Regions from separate parts of the Camelimonas sp. ID_303_24 genome, predicted to be linked through region 2. Evidence: riboswitches for the same ligand, from Rfam matches in the RefSeq annotation. Region 2 holds a riboswitch; the other holds the start of a gene.

Region 1 (3,406 bases), on a different contig from region 2:
GACAGCTCCGCCGTGCGCGGGGCGCCGTAATACCACTGCAAATCGCCGCCAGCGTAAGCGTAGGTCTGGTCGAACAGGTTCTTCACGCGGAAGTCGAGGGTGGCGAAATCCGTGGGCTTCCATTGCAGGCTGGCGTTGACCAGCGCGTACTCCGGCCTGGAATAATCGTTGCTGGCGGAGGTCCAGGTTTTTCCGACGTATTGCAGGCCGACCATGGCCTTCCACTGCTCGGCGAAACGCCAGCTCACCCAGAGATTGGCCACCGCTTCCGGTACGCCGGCGGGCGTCTTGCCCTTGCGGCTGACACTGACGCCGCCAACGGATTCGTTGAAATCGTCATATTGCGCGTCCAGCAATGTGCCGTTGGCGTCGATGCGCCAGCCGTGGCCCAGCTCCAGCCCCACCGACGCTTCGACGCCGCGTGAGGACTGCTGGCCTACCTGCTGGGTGACGGCGGGGTTGTTGGGATCGCGCGACAGCAGGTCTTTCTTGACGATGTAATAGCCGGCGAGAGTCCATTCCAGGCGGCCATCCCACAGGCTCTGCTTCACGCCCACTTCAACCTGTTTGCCGGAGGACAGCTTGTATCCGGCGGAGGCGGGCGGCAGCGACAGGATCGACGTCACCGGGTCTGAGGCTTCCGAATACTGGGCGTAGAACGCCAGATTCTTGATCGGCTCGTAGATGGCTCCAGCGCGCCAGCCAACCGAGTCCAGCGTGGCGCTAGCCTGCGTACCATTGCGCAGGTTGCGGTAGTCAACTTCCGGGTTGTCATAGCGCAGCCCGGCGACGACCGAGAAATTATCGGTCACCTTCAGGCGGTTGTCGAGAAACAGCGAATATTGCTGCGTCGTCGAGCGGTATTCGCGATCATAGACGCTGGTCGTACCCCAGAAACCTGGGTCGAAGCCGAATGGCGTCAGCGACGGATTGAGCTTCGGCGCCGCGTAGCCGTTGTTGTTCAGGCGGCTGAAGCGGAAATTGTTGGCGTCGAAGCCGACGACGGTTTCGTTGGCCATGCCAAAGACCGTGGTGCGGAACGTCGCGTCGACGCGGCCGCCAAACTGTTCCTGCTCCTGCTTGATGGCGATCCAGTTGCCGGTCGGCCGGTCAATCAGCCCTGTCGCGGCGTTCCAGCGGTAGCTCTCGGCATTCTGCCAGAAGCGGTCGCTGGTCAGATAATAGCCCACGGCGCGCAGGGAGAACGCCTCATTCGGTTTCCACTCTGCCCGCAACTGGGTGATGTTGTCGTTGAACCAGATGTCGCTGTCGCGGACGTTGTAATTTTGCCGGATCCACGACTTTTCCATGACGCCCGCCGTGCGCAGGGGCGTTCCAAAATAGCGGCTGGGTTCGTTATAGCCGCCATCATGGGAGAGGGTGAAGGTCAGGGCGTCGGTGGGCCGCCAGGCCAGCGCGCCGGAGAAGGCCAGGCTTTTGTATTCGCCGCGCTCCATCCAGCCATCGCCGCGCACGCCGGAGACGTCGAGACTGTAGGCGAGGTTTTCATTGATGGGGCCCGCCGATCCCGCCGCAAGGCCTGCCTGCCCGTTGCTGCCGATGAAGACGCGGGCCTCATTGCGGCGGCTGTCGAACAGCGGCTTTTTGGGAATGACATTGATGGCGCCGCCAATAGCGCCTTCGCCATACAGCACCGCCGCCGGCCCGCGCAGCACGTCGATCTGCGCGACGGTCCAGGTGTCGAAGGGGAAAGTGACCGTGCCCTGGCCAGGGTAGAGCCTGATGCCGTCATACAGCGTGGTCACCGAGGTGACGCCGGTGAAACCGCGCGACGAAAACGACACGAAGCCGTTGCCGGGCGTACCCATATAGCTGAAGCCGGTGGCGTTCTGGGTGACGGCTTCCGCCAGGCTGTTCTGGCCGCGCTCGCGGATCACCTGGCCGGAAATGATGTCGACGCTGGCCGGCGTCTCCAGCGGCGTCAGGCCAAGGCGGCTGCCGGCGTTGCTGGGGACGTTGAGATTGGGGCCGGCGCCGGCGGCCTGCTGGCCAACCACCTGGATCGGGTCAAGCACCACGGTGGCTGCTGGCGCTTCCTGCGCGGCGGCGGCGTTTGCCAGGAGGATGGCCGCCATGGCGGCGGCGCTGCAGGCGGTTGTCTGGCGCAAATGGGCGGCATCCGCGAAACGCGGAGGACGGGGGAAAGCGGAATACATGAGACGCGGCTCCGGCGACAATATTGACGCGTCACCGCGAACTTGCAGTCTCATTGCCCAGCCGCCATGGCAGGGGCAATCCGCCTACCACCGGTGCACCCCGCCCGATGCGTTCGCGTGCGACAACACGTGCGACGGCAGGTCTCCTGGCTCGCGGGTCACCGCTTCTCACCGCCTTCCCGGAGCCGCTAGGCCAGTGGCGCAAAGGTGAGAAACTCGCCGCTTACAGTTGCGGGGGCAGCTGCAGCTTGTGGCCGTTAGGCCAACTGCATTCCCTTTTCATCCCCAAAGGGGAACCATCAGGTCGATGGCAATATGGCCGGATGGCGGCAAAGACAAGCGGATTTTTCTGATGCGCGCCGGTCAGGGTGGCCGGGGCCAGCGCGGGAAGCAGGCTTCCTGACGGAAATCCTTGGGAAAAACTCCTGGAAAAAATCCCGGTCACCCTGAAGGCGCGCGCTCCCCGCCGAGGTTGCGCATTGGTATTGGCGCGCGCCCGCTTGCCAGCACGCCGTCGAGCATTTCCAGCCGGTCCTGCCCCCAGAACGGCTCATCGCGGTAGAAATAATACGGCGCGCCGAACATCTGCCGCGCGATCGCTTCCTCCGTCAGCTCCGCCTCGCGCTGGCGCACGCCGGCATCTTCGGCGCGGGCCAGCAGCGCTGCGCCGTCGAGCCCGCTGGCATTGGCGAGGCGCACAAGCGTCGCCGGATCGGCGATGTCCAGTTCATCGGCCCAGACCGCCTTCAGGCCGGCGTGCGCGAAGGGGGCCACTTCGGCGCCATCCGCGATGGCGTTCAGCAGCATGCGATGGCCGAGCGACGGGTCGGCCGGATAGAACCTTGGCTCAAGCACCAGCGGAATGCCGCGAATGTCCTTCCAGCGCTGCATCTCGACAAAGCGGTAGGCCTGGCGCTGCAGGGGGCGTTCCTTCACCGGCTTGCCGCCTCCGGCGGCGAACACCTGCAGCAGGTTGACCGGCTTGTAGACGACCTCTGCATTGTGCCGCCGCACCAGATCCTGAAACGTCAGGCTGCCGATGTAGGACCACAGCGAGATGAAGCTGAAGTAATAGTCGATGTGCGGACGGGATGCAGCCATGGCGCTCAGGTTCCCATATAAGCGGCGATAATGGACGGGTCGGCGGCGATCTCATCCGCAGGACCGCGCCGGACCGTGCGGCCCTGGTCCATGACATATACGAAATCGGCCAGTTCCAGCGCGATGCC
Region 2 (3,406 bases):
CCAGATTTCCTGATCGACGCCCACATCCCAGCCTCGCGCCTTTTCTGGCGTCAGGTTGGGGTTGCCGCGATAGGTGTTGGTGTAGCCGTACAGTTCCGCCATCGTCGGATTTTTGACGCCCGTGCCGTAGGAGGCGCGCAGCTTGGTGCCGGTTTCGTCGATGCGGTAGGCGCCGGTGAAGCGGTAGGTCGTCGCGTCCTTGAAGATGTCGTTGTTGTCGTGGCGCACGCTGGCGGTCACCGTCAGATTGCGGAACGTGCCCTGATACTGGCCGACGAGGCCAGTGGACGCCATGGACTGGTCAAGGTTCGCCCAGGTGCTGTTGGTGCGGTAGCGCTCGTCCTTGTGCTGGGCGGCGAAAGTGACAATGTGCGAGGCGTCGAGGAACGACGGCGTGTCGAAACGCAGGTCCGTCTTGTATTCGTAGCGCGAAACCGTTCCGCGCGTATTGCCATCGGGCTGCCTGTCCAGGCGGTATTCGCCGCTCTGGTCGCTGCGCGTGGCGGCGAAAGTGTGGTTCCAGCGGCCGTCCAGCAGCTTCAGCTTCGCTTCGGCCCGGCCGAAGACCTGCTCGCCCTTCGCATCGGAATTGTCGTCATAGGCGCCGACGCCGCCGGCATAGCCGTCGGTCTTGTTGAAGAACTTCGTGTAACGGCCCATGAGGTTGACTTCGAGATATTCATTGGGGCTGAAACCGAACTTGGCGTAGCCGCCGCCGTTACGGTAGCCGTCGTTCTCGAAATTGCCGTAGCGACGATCGGCGGACGAGAAGCCGTCCGTGCTGAAGCCATTGGCGCTGATGGCGAAATTGAACCGCTCATCGCCATAGCTGACGCTGGAGGCGCCATTGATGGTCTGGCGCGAGCCGCCCTCGATGCGCGTGCTGAAGCGCGGCTTGCCCGAGCCCTTTTTGGTGATGACATTGATGACGCCGCCGACGGCGTCTGAGCCATAAAGGGCGCTCTGCGGGCCGCGCAGCACCTCGATGCGCTCCACCTCATCGGTGAGCAGATTGGTCAGGTCATACTCCGAGCCCGTCGCCGGATTATTGACCACAACGCCGTCAATCATGACCAGGGTCTGGTTGGACTCCGAGCCGCGTATGCGCACCTCGGTCTGCTTGCCCACCGGCCCCGACCGGCTGACAGCCACGCCCGGAACCAGACGCAGGGCGTCCGGAACGAAGCGGATCTGCTGGCGCTGCAGTTCCTCGCCGGAAATCACGGTGACGGCGCTGCCCACCTTGCTCAGGTCCGTGGGCGTGGTGTTGGCGGTGACGCTGATGGTGTCGAGCTGGATCACATCGGCCGGCAGGGCGCTGGGGGCGTTCGCGGCGCCAGATCGCGCGGGCGCGGCGCCCGCATTCTGGACCTGGGTGCTCTGGGACTCGAGGCTCTGGGACTGGGGGCTCTGAGCCTGAGCATTCCCGGCCTGGGGCGCGAGGGCCAACAGCGCGGCGGCGGAGCAGCCGGCCAGAACCTGGCGGCGCGCATGGCGATGGAAGCTGGCGGTGGAAGAAGACAACAACATCTGAACCCCGGCGGGACGCCTGTGGCGCGTCACCGCGAACAGGGCTCCCCGTCACCCGCCAGGGCGAGCTCCGGAAACCACCCGCCACAGAAGCACCCCGCTCCATGGGCTCGCGTGTGACCACGGCTGACGGCAGGTCTCCTGACTCGCGGGTCGTTACCTGCCGCCGCCTTCCCGGAACCGAGGTTTCCAGTGGCGCCATGGCGGAAGATTCGCCGCTTACAGTTGCGGGGGCAGCCACAGAATTGGCTGAAAAAACAGCCGCACTGCGTTCCCTTTTGATCCATTCAATGGAACCGTCGCCGGCCGGAGTAGGACGCGGCGACGCCAGTGTCAATTCCGCGGGTGGCGGAGCTTCAGGCCGGCTGGCGCGCATGCTCCAGAAAGCGGTCGGCGACGATTGCCGCCGCTGTCCTGTTGTCGACGCCGAGCTTTTCCAGCACCTGCTCCAGGTGCTTGTCGACGGTGCGGCGCGACAGGCCCAGATTTTCGGCGATCTCCTGGTTGGTCTTGCCGGCGGTCAGCCACACCAGCGCCTCCGCCTCCCGGGCGGTCAGGCCGAAACGGCCTTGCAGGCGGGCGATGTCGTCGCCCTCCTCGCCAGCGTGCGCCTGGATGATGATCTCGCCGCGCCGGCCGCGCCCCAGGCAGGTGAGACGTATGCCATCGCAGCGCAGGGGCTGCGCCTCGGAAACCGGACGGCCTGCCACGGCGCACAACCACAGGCGGATCGCCGGCGGCAGGTTGATCCCGCCCGCCGGCGCGCCCGCATCGCCGGCGAACAGTTGCGCCGCGCCGGGCGTGGCCCACACCACCCGGCCGTCAGCTTCCGCCGCCAGCACCGGGCGGCCAGCCTGGTCGAGAGCGCCGGAGGCCAGCCGCATGCGCCGGGCATTGAGCGCGTGAACGGTGATGCGGGCCAGCAGCACCTCATGATTGATCGGTTTGACCACATAATCGACGCCCCCCGCCTCCAGCCCGCGCAAGACGTCGGCGGGATCGCCCAGCCCGGTCATGAAGATCACCGGCGCATCCACCGCCTGGGGGCCGGACTTGAGCCGCCGGCAGGTCTCGAACCCGTCCATGCCCGGCATCACCGCATCGAGCAGCACAAGGTCCGGCGTCACCCGCGCCGCCAGATCGAGGGCGCCGGCGCCGTCGCGGGCGACAATGGCGACACAGCCGGACTCCTCCAGCGCCATGCAGATGGCGTTGAGGGCGGCCGGGTCGTCATCCACGACCAGTATGATCAGATCCTGCGGGTTCATGGTTGCGTTCCCTTAACACGCGGGCGATGGCCGGGAGATCGAAGACATCCAGCGCGGCGCGGATTTTGTCGAGCGCGCCGCGGTCGAGCCATGGCGGCGGATTGGCCAGGGCCTTGCGCAACGCCGTGGCGCGCCCCTCCTCCGCCAGGCGTATCAATTCGGCGGCGGACGCTGGGCCGCCGCCGGCCGCGATGGCCGGCGCACGCTCCGGGCGGGCGCTGTCCGCGCCTCCGCCATCTCCATCGCCATCTCCATCTCCATCTCCATCGCCAAGCAGCCTGGCGATGCGCGCCGACAGATCGTCAAGCCGGTAGGGTTTCACCAGCACGCTGTCCGGAGCCTGGTCGTCGCCGACCAGCGCGTCCGCCTCGCGGGCATGGCCGGTGATGAACAGCACCGGGGTCGCATGATGGCCGTTTCGGCGCAACCGCCGGGCCAGCTCGACGCCGTTCATGCCGGGCAGATCGACATCGAGCAGGAACAGCCTGGGCCGGATGGGCCGGGCGTCATCCTGCAACAGCGCCAGCCCGGCCTCGGCGCTTGAGGCGGCGTGGACGGTGAAGCCAAGCGGCTCCAGATGGGTTTTCGCCAGACAGATCTGCGCGGCG

Evidence for each region. A riboswitch is a leader RNA that binds a small molecule or an ion and turns the genes downstream of it on or off. The one in region 2 is predicted to bind cobalamin.
Region 1: it holds a riboswitch for cobalamin, as region 2 does, so the genes downstream of both, ACERNI_RS09820 (TonB-dependent receptor) here and ACERNI_RS02195 (TonB-dependent receptor plug domain-containing protein) in region 2, are expected to answer to the same signal.

Annotation. Positions count from the first base shown of each region.
Region 1 is NZ_JBLLJM010000007.1:185,476-188,881, forward strand. It holds gene ACERNI_RS09820 (TonB-dependent receptor) at 1-2,096, opposite strand, end outside; cobalamin riboswitch at 2,297-2,493, opposite strand; gene ACERNI_RS09825 (DsbA family protein) at 2,619-3,278, opposite strand; gene ACERNI_RS09830 (ABC transporter ATP-binding protein) at 3,284-3,406, opposite strand, start outside.
Region 2 is NZ_JBLLJM010000002.1:376,068-379,473, forward strand. It holds gene ACERNI_RS02195 (TonB-dependent receptor plug domain-containing protein) at 1-1,530, opposite strand, end outside; cobalamin riboswitch at 1,645-1,846, opposite strand; gene ACERNI_RS02200 (response regulator) at 1,887-2,798, opposite strand; gene ACERNI_RS02205 (hybrid sensor histidine kinase/response regulator) at 2,761-3,406, opposite strand, start outside.